4 regions of the Rahnella inusitata genome follow, and region 1 is predicted to be linked to each of the others. Evidence: predicted binding sites of a transcription regulator. Region 1 holds the regulator's gene; each other region holds the start of a gene.
What was found. Region 1 encodes CRP, which controls carbon source genes, mostly activating them, when cyclic AMP is high. Its sites were predicted from a motif close to ATGTGANNNNNNTCACAT; they were not measured.
Positions count from the first base shown of each region.

Region 2: a site for CRP is predicted at 1,283-1,300, ahead of I2123_RS05820 (2-hydroxycarboxylate transporter family protein). Genes of this name have one in related genera too.
Region 3: a site for CRP is predicted at 2,479-2,496, ahead of pth (aminoacyl-tRNA hydrolase). Genes of this name have one in related genera too.
Region 4: a site for CRP is predicted at 3,161-3,178, ahead of I2123_RS14685 (YchE family NAAT transporter). Genes of this name have one in related genera too.

Region 1 covers NZ_CP065024.1:731,366-735,674, reverse strand. The annotation lists gene I2123_RS03310 (MFS transporter) at 1-872, opposite strand, end outside; gene I2123_RS03305 (LysR substrate-binding domain-containing protein) at 1,088-1,996, shown strand; gene I2123_RS03300 (OsmC family protein) at 1,998-2,405, opposite strand; gene crp (cAMP-activated global transcriptional regulator CRP) at 2,767-3,399, shown strand; gene I2123_RS03290 (YccS/YhfK family putative transporter) at 3,467-4,309, shown strand, end outside.
Region 2 covers NZ_CP065024.1:1,229,537-1,233,845, reverse strand. The annotation lists gene I2123_RS05820 (2-hydroxycarboxylate transporter family protein) at 1-1,211, opposite strand, end outside; gene I2123_RS05815 (ATP-binding protein) at 1,531-3,198, shown strand; gene I2123_RS05810 (response regulator) at 3,191-3,889, shown strand.
Region 3 covers NZ_CP065024.1:2,813,553-2,817,861, reverse strand. The annotation lists gene I2123_RS13175 (MASE1 domain-containing sensor histidine kinase) at 1-914, opposite strand, end outside; gene I2123_RS13170 (response regulator transcription factor) at 914-1,537, opposite strand; gene pth (aminoacyl-tRNA hydrolase) at 1,701-2,291, opposite strand; gene ychH (stress-induced protein YchH) at 2,582-2,854, shown strand; gene prs (ribose-phosphate diphosphokinase) at 2,973-3,920, opposite strand; gene ispE (4-(cytidine 5'-diphospho)-2-C-methyl-D-erythritol kinase) at 4,228-4,309, opposite strand, start outside.
Region 4 covers NZ_CP065024.1:3,139,656-3,143,964, forward strand. The annotation lists gene oppA (oligopeptide ABC transporter substrate-binding protein OppA) at 1-1,103, opposite strand, end outside; gene I2123_RS14685 (YchE family NAAT transporter) at 2,267-2,911, opposite strand; gene adhE (bifunctional acetaldehyde-CoA/alcohol dehydrogenase) at 3,450-4,309, shown strand, end outside.

The sequences.
Region 1 (4,309 bases):
ACCAGCCAGATGCACAGGGCGCTGAGCAGCGCGCAGCAGAAAATCACCTTCGGTTCATTGCCTTGCATGTAGCGCCCCACCAGCCAGCCGGTCGCCAGCGACGAAATCCAGATGCCGAGCCCGCCGGTGGCCACCACCATGCCGGAGACGTCGAGCGACATACCGCGCTGCTGCACCAGATATTTCGGCAACCACGCCATCAGGCCGTAGGAAGGAATGTTGATGCAGAAAATGGAGACGAACAGCAGCAGGACGATCGGGTTTTTCAGCAGATCGCGGTAGCCGGTCACCGCGCCGGAGCGGGGTTGTGCTGCGGGTGGATTCGGCACGAAGACGATAATCGCGGCGGCAATCACGAACGCCATCAGCCCGAGAATCGAAAATGAGCCACGCCAGCCGACGCTGTCCAACGCAAAGACCGCAATCAGCGGCCCGGCAGTCATCGCCAGCCCGGCGGAGGAGAGCAAAATGGACTGGGCAAACGTACGTTTTTCCACGGCGAAATTCGACACCACCGCTTTGGCGCACGACGAGGGATAACCCGAATGGCCAATACCCGACAGAAAGCGGAATGTCACCAGCAGGCCGAGGCTGAATCCTAACACGCCGAAACATAACGCAAATCCACCGAGCAGGCACAGCGACAGTGCCAGCACTTTTTTATAACCGAAGCGGTCGTTCAGCCAGCCCGCAGGGATTTGAAACAGCGAATACGCCAGGAAGAAAATCCCGGTGATATATCCCAGTTGCTCTGGTTGCAGATTAAATTCGCGCTCGATTGGCAGCAGCGCGAAGCCCATCACCGTTTTGTCGATATACACCACCACATAGCCGACAAACAGCAGGAAAATCATCAGGGAACGACTTTTCATAGCGGATATCCCTTTTTGTTATCACCGTGTCAGAGGTTCTCACTGTCGGGCGAAAGATAAAATGCGACATGCGTCACGTAATCAACTGAATAACAACGCATTATTTATAACAAGACTGACGCTATCAGCTTTACAGACACGCCATAAGATGCAATTTTTAGGCAGGTGATGCTTTTTACTGATAGGGCGTTTTGAATGATTAACGAGAGGACGTCATGCGCTATTTACCGAAACTTCAGCAACTGAAGGTTTTCCAGCAGGTTATCCGCAGCGGCAGTATTCGCGGCGCGGCGCGGGCGATGAATCAGTCGCAGCCAGCGGTCAGCAGAACGCTGCGCGAGCTGGAGCAAACGCTCGATACGCAGCTTATCGTGCGCGGCAATCAGGGGATGGCGCTGACCGAAACTGGCCGCGCTTTCGCCCAGCGGATGCAGTTCATCCTCGAAGAACTGGAGCGCGCCGCTGAAGAAATCCAGCAGATTAATCAGTATTCGCAAGGCTCGGTGGCGATCGGGTTTTCGTCGCTGCTGGCGCTGACGGTATTTCCGGCGCTGAACGGGGAATTCAAAACCCAGTTTCCGCAGTCAAAGTTGTTGATCAAAGAAGGTCAGCTGTCGGTGCTGCTGCCCGCGCTGCGCGAAGGAAAACTGGATTTCGCCATCGGTACCGCCGGACCGGGATTTCCGCTGGAGGATCAGGTGCGTGAACCGCTGTTCACCGCCCCGTTCGGAATTATCGCCAGACGCGGGCATCCGCTGGCCAACGCCACACGGCTCGAAGAATTACAGGATGCGCGCTGGGTGTTGCCGGAAACGGATATGGGGTACTACCAGCAGCTACAACTGGCGGACGGGTTTTATCAGGCGGGAAGTGAAACACCGGTGCGCACCGACTCGGTGGTGTGCGGGCTGAATATGGTGTTGCAGTCGGACTATCTGACCATCGTGGCGCGGGCGATGCGTGCGCCGTTCGGTTTGCAGGAGCAACTGTGTCTGCTCAATATCGACACCCTGCCACAGGCAGAATATTGCGTGCTCTATTCGCAAAAATCGCCGCTGACGTTTGCCGCGCGGCGATTTTTGGATTTACTGCGCAATCAGTGCCAGTCATATGACTGGACATGACTTATTCCGCTTCGATCACTTCAAAACTATGGGTAATCGTGGCCGCTTTGCCGAGCATCAGAGAAACAGAACAATATTTCTCGGCGGAGAGGCTGACGGCGCGCTCTACAATCTTATCGGTCAACGCTTTGCCGGTGACGATAAAATGCAGATTGATGTGCGTGAACAGACGCGGCGCTTCTTCGCGACGTTCTGACGTCAGTTTTACTTCACAATCGCGAACATCGTTACGGCCTTTTTGCAAAATCGACACCACGTCGATCGCGCTGCAGCCACCCGCTGACATCAGCAGCATTTCCATCGGGCTCGGGGCTTTATCGCCTGCATTGCCGTCCATCAAAACCTGATGCCCTGACGCTGATTCACCTAAAAACGTCAGACCTTCCACCCATTTTACGCGTGCGTGCATTTGCTTATCTCCCGGCGCTCTTAAGAATCAAATTTTCACCCCAGACTACCCTTTCACCTAAAAACTGGCAACGTAACCCGATCGCCATCATGCTGAAGCGAGACAACACAAGACAGCATTGCAAACCTGTGTTACAAACAAAGCCGAAACATACTTTCCAGCAAATTGCGGTGACGGTTTTCGCGGTTTAAGAACAGAACCCAAGGTGATAACGGCAATATACAGCCGGTTTCACTCCGACATCCGCTTGCAGCATTTCTGGAGAGCTATATGCTGAAAGGGCGCATTAATATTCAGACGCCGTACAGGGAACTCTGAGCCCTGTAATTTGGGCAGCGATAATAACAGAGGATAATAGCAAATGGTTCTCGGCAAGCCACAAACAGACCCGACTCTTGAATGGTTCCTGTCTCACTGTCATATACATAAGTATCCTTCTAAAAGTACGCTGATTCACCAAGGTGAAAAAGCCGAAACGCTTTACTACATCGTGAAAGGGTCGGTTGCCGTCCTGATTAAAGATGAAGAAGGCAAAGAGATGATACTTTCCTACCTTAACCAAGGTGACTTCATCGGCGAGCTGGGACTCTTCGAAGAAGGTCAGGAACGCAGTGCCTGGGTACGTGCTAAAACTGCCTGTGAAGTGGCTGAAATTTCTTATAAAAAATTCCGCCAGCTGATTCAGGTTAACCCGGACATTCTGATGCGCCTCTCCGCGCAGATGGCAAACCGTCTGCAAATGACGTCTGAGAAAGTCGGTAACCTTGCTTTCCTCGACGTAACGGGCCGTATCGCTCAAACCTTGCTGAATCTGGCCAAACAGCCAGATGCAATGACCCACCCGGACGGGATGCAGATTAAAATCACCCGCCAGGAAATCGGTCAGATCGTCGGTTGCTCTCGTGAAACCGTCGGCCGCATTCTTAAAATGCTGGAAGATCAGAGCCTGATCTCCGCACACGGTAAAACGATTGTCGTCTACGGCACACGTTAATCCCTCAAAAATTGGCGCGGCAGCTTACTGTCGCGCCTTTTTTATGGGCTAAGCTTCCGCTATGACGCTGTGGAGAAGGCTGTTTTATCACCCCGAAGTGAATTACGCACTGCGCCAGACGCTGGTGTTATGTTTGCCGGTCGGCCTGTGCTGGCTGTTCGGGAATCTGCAAATGGGCTTGCTGTTCTCCCTCTGCCCTGCCTGCTGTAACGTCGCCGGTCTTGATACGCCGCACAAACGCTTCTTCAAACGTCTCTTCATTGGTGGTTCGCTGTTTGCGATCAGCAGTATCTTGCTGCAACTGATGATGGAAAACTGGCACATCCCGCTGCCGCTCATCATGCTCTCGCTGGCTTTGCTGCTCGGCGTCACCGGTGAAATCAGCCCGCTGCATGCGCGACTGTTGCCCGGCGCACTGGTGGCGACCATCTTTACCCTGAGCATGGTCGGCGTCAGGCCGATGTGGCAGGCTCCCGCGCTGTTCGCTGCAGGCACTGCCTGGTATGGCCTGTTCAACTGGGCGTGGTTTCGCATCTCCAAAGAGCAGCCGATGCGCGAAACTCTCAGCCAGCTCTATCTGCAACTGGCTGATTATTTCGAAGCCAAATACAGCCTGCTGACGCAGCATATCGATCCGGAAACCGCCTTACCGCCGCTGCTTAAGCGTCAGCAGCAGGTCATCGATCTTATTGCCCTGCTCTATCAGCAGTTGCACATGCTGCCGCAGCACGGCCATCATCATCACCACAAGCGACTGTTCCAGCGTTTTCAGGTGGCGCTGGATTTGCAGGAGCACATCACGGTCAGTCTGCATCAGCCGGAAGAAGTACAAAAACTGGTGGAAGAAAGCCATGCCGAAGCGGTGATCCGCCGCAATGCGCAGGTGATTTCCGCCCGGCTGCGCGTCATT
Region 2 (4,309 bases), 500 kb from region 1:
CTCTGGCAGCAGGAAACGATCGCCACATCAATCGGGTACATGCCAATTTTCTTGCCGACGTAAAAACCGGTAGCCACCAGCGCCAGCACTGTGGTGACAATCACAAGCAGGTTTTGCACGGTAAAGGCGTCGATCAGTTCCTGCCACGGGGTAATCGCCACGCCCACCGCAAACAGCACAGGATAAGTGACCGCCGTGCGAAAGAATTTATACACCGCCATCGAGCCGTGCTGAATAGTCGGGGAAATGCCGTTCGCCAGTTTCACCACCACTGCCGCAAATAACATACCGACCGGCGCAGGCAGGCCTATCCACTTCTGACCGAGCATCCCCACCATGTACAGCAGGATCGCCAGCAGCGCGCCGCAGGCCAGCGCGTTAACGCCGGGATTACCTTTGAATTCGTCGGTGCCACTGCCCAGATGGCCTTGTCTGGCGGGCATCAGCGTGCCTTCTCCGGTCAGATGCGGATAACGTTTACCGATCTGATTAAGTACGCCCGCCAGGACGATCGCGGTCAGACTGCCGAGCATCACGATCGGCAGAATACGACCGAGCGCCACGCCCTGCTCCATGTGCAAGATAGTCGCGTAACCCATCGACAGCGGGATCGCGCCTTCGCCCACGCCGCCGGCCATGATCGGCAGGATCAGAAAGAAGAAGGTTTGCACCGGCGGTAATCCCAGCGCAGTGCCGACCGCCATCCCGGCGATCATCCCCACAATTTCACCGCACAGCATCGGTACAAAGATGCGCATAAAACCCTGGATCAGCACCTGACGGTTCATGCTCATGATACTGCCGACAATAATGCAGCAGATGTAGAGATACAGGATGTTGGTGGATTTGTAGAATTTGACCGTGGAATCGACCACGACGTCAGGCAGCAGGCCGTAGTGCACCATCGCCGAGGGAATAAAGGTGGCGCAGATCGCCGCCGCACCGAGTTTACCCACCACCGGCAACCGCTTACCGAACTCACCGCAGGCAAAACCAAAGAACGCCAGCGTCGCAACCATCACCACGATGTCGCTGGGCAGTTTACCGTTCAGGCAATCGAGCAGGATCAACACGCCCGCCAGTAAAAAGAAAGGCAGCGGAATAATCCCTATCTTGTAGTTATCCAGAATGTGCCACCACTTTTGTCTGGCGGAGAGTCCGGTTTTTTTGCTGTCTTCAACAACAATGTAGGAATCGTCGGTTGTGCTCATGACATCGCCCTTTTCTTATCGATACTTTTTATATTGAGAGGGTCAGCATAAGAAACAGAGCGGTCGGACGGATGTGAGTTTGTTCAAATTAAACTCGCAGGGATTAAGGTTGTTATGGTTTTTATGGCGTTAATGCTACTTCCTTTATAAGGATTACCGGATTAGTAGTAAAAAACCTTATTAACCCTGTAATTACTGCGTGAAATAAAGGGCTTTTTAATTCCCTGTTCACAACTCTGCTTTTGGCGGATTACGATGCCGATTACACCGTGATACGCTTATTCGATATGTGTCTTTTGAAGTTTCCGTGGCGGGTCGAATGAAACGCAGATTGCCTTTTCAGGTAAAACTCTTTTTATCTCTGGTGTTATTTTCCTGCCTGCTGTTAGCACTGCTGGGCGCCATTTTGTTTCACGTTATCGACCGGCAACTGCATCACGATCTCGGCCAGCGGGCGCGGGTTCAGGCAAGTGAAATAGCGCTGATGCCGGGGCTGGCGCAAAAAGTCGCTGACCGCGACGTCGTGGGAATTGCGCGCCTGATCCAGCCGCTGCGGGATCAAAGCGATGCCAGTTATATTGTGATTGGCGACGTCCGCGAGCGGCATCTTTATCATTCCGAATCACCGGAGAGAATTGATCTGCCGATGATTGGCGGCGATAACGCTGAAGTCCTTGCCGGGAAAACCATTATTTCGGTGCGTCAGGGTGGCATCGGCGTTTCATTACGCAGTAAAGCACCGATTTTGAATGCCAGCCATCAGGTGATCGGCATTGTTTCTGTCGGTTATCTCACTTCTTATATCGACAATATTAATGGCCGCCGTCTGGCGCAGGCGGGTTTATACGGCATGCTGCTTTTAATCCTGCTGTTTATTTTCTCGTGGATCTTTAGCCGCAACGTAAAAAAACAGATGTTCTGGCTGGAGCCGAAAGATATTGCATTGCTGGTGCGTCAGCAAAAAGCGTTGCTGGAAGCAATGTATGAAGGCGTATTCGCCATTAACGGCCAGAAGCAGCTGATTCTGATTAACCGCGCGGCGCGTGAATTGCTCGATATCCGCCAGCCGGAAAATGAACTACTCGGCAAACCGCTGGCTGGCGTGCTGGAGACACCACCCACGTTCTTTACCGAAAGTGGCGTTCAGGACGCCTCTCCCGCCAAAAACAGCAGCCGTCACGATCAGATAACCGTACTCAATCAGCGGCAGGTGATCGTCAACCGCGTGCCTATCGAGCTGGAGCCCGGCAAGGAAAGCGGATGGGTGTTCAGCTTTCGCGATAAAAACGACATTAATACGCTCAGCAGCCAGCTGAGCCAGGTGAAACGCTACGCCGACAGTCTGCGCATCATGCGCCATGAGCAACTGAACTGGACCGCGACGCTGGCCGGTTTGCTGCAAATGCAGCGCTACGACGACGCGATGCGCTACATTCAGGCGCAATCCGAAGGCGCGCAAGCGGTGCTGGATTTCGTCTCGGCGCGCTTCACGTCGCCGGCGCTATGCGGGCTGCTGCTGGGTAAATACGTCAGCGCGCGCGAGAAAGGCGTCGAGCTGGCATTCGATCCGGCCTGTCAGCTGTTGCGCATCCCGCCCGCCATCAGCGAAACCGAGCTGATGTCGGTTATTGGCAATTTGCTGGATAACGCCGTGGACGCCACACTAAAAGCGGAGACCGCACCCGCACCGGTGGAGCTGTATATTTCTGACAGAAATCACGAGCTGCTGATTGAGGTGGCCGATCGCGGCGGCGGCGTGGATGACGCGCTGAAGCCGCACCTGTTTGAGCAGGGCGTCACCAGCAAGCCGCAGAGCGGCGATGATATGACGGGCGCGGAACATGGCATCGGTCTGTATCTGGTAGCAAGTTATGTCCGTCAGGCGGGCGGCAGCATCGAAATCTCAGACAATACGCCGCAGGGTACGATATTTTCGGTATTTATCCCGTACCCGGCGGAGGCCTTAACAGGAAAGAAATATGAATAACCTCAGCGTACTCGATGTGGTGATCGTGGAAGATGAGCCGCATCTTGCCGGTCTGCACCGCGATTTTATCGAGCAAAATTTCAATCTGCGTGTGGTCGGTCTGGCCGCCACCCTGGAACAGGCGCGCTCGTTACTCCGTTTGCATCAGCCAAGACTGATCCTGCTCGATAACTATTTGCCGGACGGTCAGGGCGTGGATCTGATCGACAGCCCACTGCTGAAAGGCTTCGACTGCTCGGTGATTTTCATTACCGCCGCCAGCGATATGCAAACCTGTAGCCAGGCGATGCGCAGCGGCGCATTCGATTACATCATTAAACCGGTGTCGTTCCATCGCCTGCGCAGCTCGCTGGAGCGTTTTATGCAGCTGGTGGAAACACTGCGGTATGTGAAAGTGGTCGATCAGCGTGCGCTCGACAGGTTATTCAATTTGCCCGCCAGCGATACGCCGCCCGCCCCTTCCGCCAAAGGCATTGAGCCAAATACGCTTGAACTGGTGCAGCGGGTGTTCAACGCCAAACCGGACGTCAGCTGGTCGGTTGAACAGGTAGTGGAAGAGGTCGGGATCAGCAAAACCACCGGACGCCGCTATCTGGAATATTGTGTGGAAATGGGCTTTATCGGTGTCGAGATGCAGTACGGAAATATCGGTCATCCGAGGCGTCTGTATCGCAAAATATCCGACACGTAAAAATCCGTCTCCTGACGCCCAATTTCGACCTTTTTGCCCGCTCAATTTCCCACGCTCTGCCGGTGTCTGCACCGGCCCGTTCTCCGCATTCCCGGCTGCCTGACAAAAATATTTCACCCATCAGGCACCTTTCAGACAACCGGTAAATTCACGCCTTTCACCTCTGGCTGAAATCTCTATTTACAGCGAACAAATACGCGCTGTGATTTTGCATTTAAATCACTGATCTCAGTGATATATCTTCGTCTAAAACCCCACAAAAAGAAAAGTCATTAAATTCATTTAAATTAGTGAGTTAACTATATTCACCTCGACCATATGGAGCAAAGTAATTAGCAAAAACATAAAAACCTTAACACCCAGGAATTTGTCATTAAATGTCAACGGGAAAGCCGGATAATTAGCGGTGCATGACACGTA
Region 3 (4,309 bases), 2.1 Mb from region 1:
ACCAGCCGTTCGGTCAGCTGGCGTCGGGTGTGGAGTTCCTGCTCCAGCTGCAACCGGTAGCGATTGAGATGCGATGCCAGCTGTTGCTGACGGCTGATGGCGATCCCAAGTCCAATGCCGAGCAGCGCCTGCGTCGAGAGAAACAGTTCCAGCTCCAGCAGATCGTGAAAAGCGCCACTCATCTGGCGCGTGACGGTGATCATCAGGCTGCCCAGTACCGCCGCCAGCACGCCGCCTTGCCAGCCAAAGGCATAGGCCATCACCACGTTAGGCAGGAATACCAGAATGATCAGCAGCCTTTCCACTTCGGGTGCCAGCGTCATTTGCAGACAGACGGCGAGGGCGAAGAACAGCGAGCACCAGATCAGTAACGAGGTGCGCAGCGGTGGATCGGGGATCTCCTGCGCCAGCAGGTTTTGCAGATGTTGCTGCTTGAGGTATTCGTAAATCAGATAGATGAAAGGCGTCAGCAGAATACCGCCGGTGAACGAGGCGAGCAGCGTCTGGCTCAGCGGCGAACTCAGCCACAGGCCTGGCATAGCCATCTGTAACAGGCTGTTGCCTGCCACGGCACCGAGCAAAAGTAGAAGCCGTTGCCAGTAGAGGGTAAATCGTCGCCAGAAATGCTGCACCAGCGCGGCGGGGATCAGGCTGAGGAACGGCGAAAGCAAAATAATCCAGTGCGTCTGCAACTGTTCACTGTGCAGCCAGACTGCAATGCCGAGCTCCGACGCCAGCATCGCCGGCCAGTAACGGCGCGAAAGCAGCGTCATCAGCGCCAGGCGTAAGCCCTGCGGCAGAAGCAACATCGCCTGCTGACCGTTTTGCGTGAGGTAAAAACTGATCGACCACAGCGCCAGCCAGCACAGGCTGTAAAAAATGGCGAGAAACAGCGTCAGGCCAAATCTGCGCATCAGGCGAGCAGGTTATGCTGGATGGCGAAATGCACCAGTTCGATAGTGGTTTCGCACTGGAGTTTTCCGAGGATATTGGCACGGTGGACGTGAACGGTTTTATGGCTGAGTTCGAGCTGTTCGGCGATGGCCTTTACGCTCAGCCCGTTGACCAGTAAGTCGAAAATCTCGCGTTCGCGCGGCGTCAGCGCCTGAAGCGCTTTCGGCGTTTGCTGGCTCTGGCGCAGCGCCAGCAGGGCATCTGAACAGAGATAACGGCCACCGGCGTGAACCGTGCGCACTGCCTGCACCAGTTCTTCAGGACCGCAACGCTTGGTGAGATAGCCGCCGGCACCGGCGTCCAGCGCGCTTTGCACGAAGGCCGTGGTGTCGTAAATACTCAGAATAATGGCACGAAAATCAGGCCGCTGATGGCGTATGCGCGAAAGCAGACTCAGTCCGCTTTCGTCGGGCATGGCGATATCCATCACTGCCACGTCAATGTTCATTTTCAGCAGCGACGACCACGCGTTCGCCGCCGAGGCGTACTGGCCGACAATCTGAATATCGGGCTCAAGGCCGAGCAGCTGGGCAAAACCGGAGCGAACCACTACGTGGTCATCAATCAAAGCAACGTTAATCATTAGGCGTAACTGAATGTAAATGAGATTCGCATAATGCTCATGAATAGTTGCGATTGGCAACAAGGAGCTCAGGAATTGCAGGGCAGGTAACGGAATTTTAGTTACGGCAGGGGGCGGCGGGAAGAAAAGGGCGCGAAGACTCTCCGCGCCCTGTCAGAAAGCGTTACAGCTCGGCTTTGAAGCTATGCAGGCGGCGCATAGTTTTTTCCAGGCCTTCTTTCATCAACAGCTCCGTGCAGCGCAGCGCTTCATCGATCGCATCATCAATCAGCTTTTGCTCATTGGCCGGTGGTTTACCCAGTACGAATCCCACCACTTTGCTCTTATCGCCCGGATGACCGATGCCGATCCGCAGACGGTAGAAGTTCGGGTTATTGCCGAATTTGCTCTGAATATCTTTCAGACCATTGTGGCCGCCGTTACCGCCGCCGAGTTTGATTTTCGCCAGCCCCGGAGGAATATCCAGCTCGTCGTGGGCGACCAGAATTTCTTCCGGTTCAATGCGATAGAACTGTGCCATCGCCAGCACCGCTTTGCCGCTGAGGTTCATAAAGGTGGTCGGCACCAGCAGACGAACGTCCTCACCTGCCAGAGACAGCCGTGCTGTATAACCGAAAAACTTACTTTCTTCTTTCAACTGCTGATTGTGCTGACGGGCGAGGAGGTTGACATACCAGGCACCCGCATTGTGACGGGTTTGGGCATATTCGGCACCGGGATTGGCCAGCCCGACAATTAATTTAATGCTGCTCACGGTTTTCGCTTCTTTATCTGGTGAGGTTTAGGCGCACAGTTTACCTGCGTGTCAGTGCCATGCCAAATAAAGGGCGGGGGAAAAACCGCTGATAGCGTCGAAAATGAATAATGCCAACAGATAACTATTCACCCTGCGAACGTATATGTCTGGAAAACGTAAAGTTTTGTCACTCATTGTTCGTTGAATGTGATCGTTGCCGCAAAGTGAACCGGTTGGGACGTCTATAGTTAAGGCAGGAAAAGACAAGACAGCAATGATGCTAAATGAACGCTATCTGGAGGTGACATATGAAACGTAAAACCGCAACAAGACTGGGCAATGCCCTGATGGGTCTCGGTTTGCTCACAATGGTCGGTGGCGTTGGTTATTCCATTTTAAATCAACTGCCTGAGCTCGGACTGCCGCAGTTCCTGGCGCACGGCGCGATTGGCAGCATCTTTATTGGTGCGATTTTATGGCTGGCCGGTGCGAGAGTCGGTGGACGCGAACGTGTAGCAGATCGCTACTGGTGGGTACGTCATTACGACTCACGTTGCAGTAAGTCTCATCGCCATTCCTGATGTAGCCTGAAGGCTGGACATAAAAAAACCGTTGTCGCTCACGCCACAACGGTTTTTTGCATTTCTGATGAATCAAAACATTTAAAACAAAACGCCCCTGAAAACAGGGGCGTGATGATTAATGCTCGAACATCGCAGAAATGGATTCTTCGTTACTGATGCGGCGGATAGCCTCGGCCAGCATACCTGACAGCGTCAGGGTACGGACTTTCTTCAGCGCACGAATTTCAGCGGAGAGCGGGATGGTGTCGCATACGATCACTTCGTCGATGACGGAGTTACGGATGTTTTCCACTGCATTGCCGGAGAAGATCGGGTGAGTTGCATAGGCGAATACGCGTTTTGCACCGCGTTCTTTCAGTGCTTCAGCCGCTTTACACAGCGTGCCACCGGTATCAATCATGTCATCAACCAGAACGCAATCACGGCCAGCGACGTCACCGATGATGTGCATCACCTGAGAAACGTTTGCGCGTGGGCGACGTTTATCAATGATGGCCATGTCGGTATCGTTGAGCAGTTTAGCGACGGCACGGGCGCGGACAACGCCACCGATGTCCGGAGAAACCACGATTGGGTTTTCCAGGTTCTGTTGCAGCATGTCTTCGAGCAGGATTGGGCTGCCGAATACGTTGTCTACAGGGACATCGAAGAAGCCCTGAATTTGCTCTGCGTGGAGATCCACGGTCAGAACGCGGTCAACGCCAACGCTGGAGAGGAAATCAGCCACCACTTTCGCGGTGATAGGGACACGGGCTGAACGAACCCGGCGATCCTGACGTGCGTAGCCGAAGTAAGGAATAACGGCGGTGATACGACCGGCGGATGCGCGGCGTAAGGCATCAACCATCACGACCAGTTCCATCAGGTTATCGTTAGTAGGCGCGCAGGTGGACTGGATAATGAAAATATCTCCGCCACGTACATTTTCGTTGATTTGCACACTTACTTCACCGTCACTGAAACGACTGACGGCGGCGTCACCAAGGCTGGTGTATAAACGGTTGGCAATACGTTGTGCTAGTTCCGGGGTGGCGTTACCAGCAAAAAGCTTCATATCAGGCACGAGAAGAACCTCAGGCTTGCGTCCAGGGAAGACATTGGCTTTTGGCACCACCGGGCGGTGAGCGGTACCAAAGCATTATGCTCACGAGAAAAAACTTACCCGTCATACTTCGAGCCGCAGATTCGTTGGCTGCTCTCATTCACCCAAATCACTTACATGAGCAAGCTCGTTGGGAGTCATTCGATTGCCGCCTTCCTGCAACTCGAATTATTTAGGGTAATAAATCTTGAATCTTAAAACAAAACTCGGTGTGAATAAGTTGTAGCAATTAGCTGGCAAAGAACAGACACAAAACGACTGTGACGCTCTACGCTTTGCCCGCATCCCTCAACCAGGTTTCACGAAAACGGTGCAAGGGCGAGATGTTAACGCCTTTCGCGACAAAACCC
Region 4 (4,309 bases), 2.3 Mb from region 1:
TGATCCTGCGTTTCTTTGAACCAGGCCGGAGGCGTCAGTTTCGCGCCGTCGGTGTAAGGAGGGGTGTAGCTGTACGCCGGCAGATCGCCCTGCGCTTTCACTTTGTTCACGATGATGTCGCGATCCAGACCCAGTTTCAGCGCTTCACGTACGCGTGAATCAGTGAACGGTGCTTTCTGGTTGTTGATTTCGTAGTAGTAAGTACACAGGTACGGGTCAACGTGAACTTCGGTAGGGATTTCTTTTTTCAGTTTCTGGAACAGTTCGATCGGCATGTTGTTATATGTCATGTCGATTTCGCCGCTGCGGTAGCGGTTAACGTCTGTAACTTCAGAAGAAATTGGCAGGTAAGTGACCTGATTGATAACAGTTTTGGCGTTGTCCCAGTAAGTCGGGCTACGCTCCAGCACGATACGTTCGTTGACGGTCCATGCTTTCAGTTTGTATGCGCCGTTGCTGACGTAGTTTTCTGGCTGAGTCCATTTGTCGCCAAATTTCTCAACAACGCTTTTATTCACCGGCTTCATCGCGGTGTGGGACAGCATTTTAACAAAATACGGGACCGGTTCGGTCAGAGTCACTTGCAGGGTATGGTCATCAATCGCCTTCACACCCAGGGTATCAGGGCTTTTCTTACCGCTGATGATGTCATCGATGTTTTCGATGTGGCCGTATTGCAGGTAGCTTTCATACGGAGAGGCTGTTTTTGGATCAGCCAGGCGCTGCCAGCTGAACACGAAATCTTGAGCAGTCACAGGGTCGCCGTTGGACCATTTTGCTTCCGGACGCAGGTGGAAAGTCCAGACTTTGAAATCTTTGTTTTCCCAGCTGGTGGCGACGCCAGGAATGACGCTGCCGTTTTGGCTGTCGGTATTAACCAGGCCTTCCAGTAAATCACGGATAACGTTTGATTCCGGAACACCTTCAACTTTATGCGGGTCGAGGGACTGTACTTCAGAACCGTTATTACGCACCAATTCTTGCTTGTCTGACAGCGTTACGCCAGCAGGCACGTTAGCCGCGAAGGCAGTATTGATGGATATGGCGCCAACCGCAGCCATGATGCAGGCAGCCAGCAGATTTTTTTTTGTGATGTTGGTCATTGTCATTCAACTCCAGTTTTTATTATGAACTTGCGGACTCTGCCGCAAGATAAACCCTTTCCGGGTTAACGGATTTCACAAGCAGGAACGAATTGCTCTGAAACTCCCCCATTTCGTCACCATCCAAAGATGGTGTCCCCTCTTACTGCGTGAAGCCGTTGAAACGTCAGGCTGTTAAGCGCCATGCGGTTTCAGAGATCGTTAAGGATGATCCCCTCCATTTGACTCGCCCCGCCCACCGCCGGTATTGACTCCGGGGATAAACCAGGCCGTCGCATACTGATATTCCTATTCCCACTCAATAAAACTTTTTTGCTTTCAACCGTAATGCCAAAAGCCTCCCGGCATCATCAAACGGCGGGAATCAATTAAGAAGAAGAACTGAAGATTTGTTTTTCATAACGGGAAGATTCAACACAAGGCTATGTAATGCCAGCAACGCAAAGACCGTCTTCCTGAAAAGAGAAAGCGACTGAGGATAATTTTGCGTTACGTATTGCGACACTTCGCTCTCCAAAAACAAATGAAATTGCTTCAATCTTTCTGTGCCTTGCAAGATTCGTTCTCACTTAGAGCATGACTCTAAACAATTTTCCATTTGTGAAGACGGTTTGAAAATTATCAGAAGCCTGATACCGGCGCCAATTAATTTTGCAAATTTGTTACGTAATTCTCTTTTATACGTTGCAGAGCTTTTGGGGCCCGGTAAGAACAATACTAAAAAAGTGTATGTAACCCACTGATTTTTATTAACATCCAGCAAGTTCTTCGATTCGAAAACACATTGCAGTTTGCTCAATAACCCGGCTGACACAATCAGTTAACAATCTGCGCATTTCAAGGATAATGCCCTGTTAACTGCTGAGTTAACACTAATAACATCTCGATACGGCCTGCACAAGCCTTACAGAATGATGTGGATAAATTAACGGCAAAACGGGCAGGAAAGGAGAGGATTAAGCAAAAAAATAGCTAAGTTTATTATAAGAAATGAAGACTTGGAGGGAAATGAAGTATGAGACGGGAGTTTACGCTACATTTGGGTGCAAACGCTCTTATTTACACCATTAGCTGCACTATATTAATGCATTGCATTATAAGAGGAAGTAATAATTATCGCGGAAACACATCAGCGTTTACGCGATAATTTGTCTGCTTATTGATTAGAGCAGGCCGGGGAAAATAGCCTTTATCCCAGTGACAATAAACTCAATCCCCAGAGACATGAGCAACAAACCCATAATTCGGGTAATGACGTTGATGCCGGTTTGCCCCAACAGACGTACCAGCAAAGGTGCGGCACGGAACAAAAGCCAACAACAGAACGCGAAAAACATGATTGCCAGCGTCAGGCCGAGCAGGTTCTGCCAGCCGTTGTAGCGAGAGCTCCAGACGATTGTCGAGCTGATCGCCCCCGGCCCTGCCATCAGAGGTAAGGCTAAAGGAACAACACCGACGTTTTCACGGATCGCCGTTTCCGACTTCTCTTGTTTGTTCTGCTTATCTTCACCGAGCTTGCCGCTTATCATCGACATCGCAATCGTCACCACCAGGATGCCGCCGGCAATTCGGAATGAATCAATTGAGATCCCGAACAGATGAAGAATGGCATCGCCGAGAAATAACGCCGTCGACAATATAATGGCAACCGACAGGTTAGCCGTCATATTGGTTTTATTACGGCCAGCCGCAGCCTGATAACTGGTCATGCTAATGAAAACAGGCAGGATCCCGACAGGGTTCACCAATGCAAACAGCCCGACGAAAAATTTGATATAGCCTGAAAAATCTAATAAAGATTGGCTCACGCAGAACTCCGCACAAAATGCCAGTAGATGAAGGTCTTGATGGGGCGCTAATGTACTGGAATTGCAATGAAGGCGCCACGTCGTTCCATGGTATTTATCACTAGAATTCTAATTAAAAGCAGTGAATGACACTTTTGTTAAAAAAGTGTAATGTCACTGCCTCAAATGGCTGCTAATTTGTAGGCGATTTGAGATTTTTTGATAATTATTCTCAACAAAAGCCAGCTGAAAGGTGTCAGCATCGGTGTTTAGTGATCCAGATCAAATTCCTCCTGCCTACAAATAGGTAAGCTTTGCGCATAGTCACTCACCGGTACTTGCGAACAAACTTTGTTATAAACGTTCACAGGTGGCACGAAATGACTTTTATCTACTACAGGTGCTACACGACTGAAAGCTCTTTGAGCAAATAAAGAGACAGAGGCAACACCTTGAGAATAATAGTATTAATTACTTTCTCACGGTGCGAGATAGCAAGGCTATACTCATCTCTGGCAGGTTATTTACTAAAAGAGTTTAACTTTATCAGGAGAGCATTATGGCTGTAACAAATGTCGCTGAACTGAACGCACTCGTTGCCCGTGTCAAAAAGGCACAGCGTGAATATGCCAACTTCAGTCAAGAACAAGTAGATAAGATTTTCGCTGCTGCCGCCCTGGCTGCTGCCGATGCCCGAATTCTGCTGGCAAAACTTGCTGTTGAAGAATCCGGTATGGGTATTGTTGAAGACAAAGTGATCAAAAACCACTTCGCCTCTGAATATATTTACAACGCCTATAAAGATGAAAAAACCTGTGGCATCCTCGGTCAGGATGATACCTTCGGTACCATCACAATCGCGGAACCAATCGGCATCATCTGCGGTATCGTACCCACCACTAACCCAACGTCCACTGCGATTTTCAAAGCGCTGATTAGCCTGAAAACCCGTAACGGCATCATCTTCTCCCCACACCCACGTGCTAAAAATGCGACGAACAAAGCTGCAGATATCGTTCTGCAAGCGGCTATCGCTGCGGGTGCGCCGAAAGACATCATTGGCTGGATTGACGAACCAAGTGTTGAACTGTCTAACCAGTTGATGCATCACCCAGACATTAACCTGATCCTGGCGACCGGTGGTCCTGGTATGGTTAAAGCAGCCTACAGCTCTGGTAAACCAGCTATCGGCGTGGGTGCAGGTAACACTCCTGTTGTTGTTGATGAAACTGCTGATATCAAACGTGTTGTTGCTTCGGTTCTGATGTCAAAAACCTTCGATAACGGCGTAATCTGTGCGTCAGAACAGTCCATCATTGTGGTTGATTCTGTCTACAACGCAGTACGCGAACGTTTCTCTTCCCACGGCGGTTACATGCTGCAGGGTAAAGAGTTGAAGGCGGTTTCCGACATCATCCT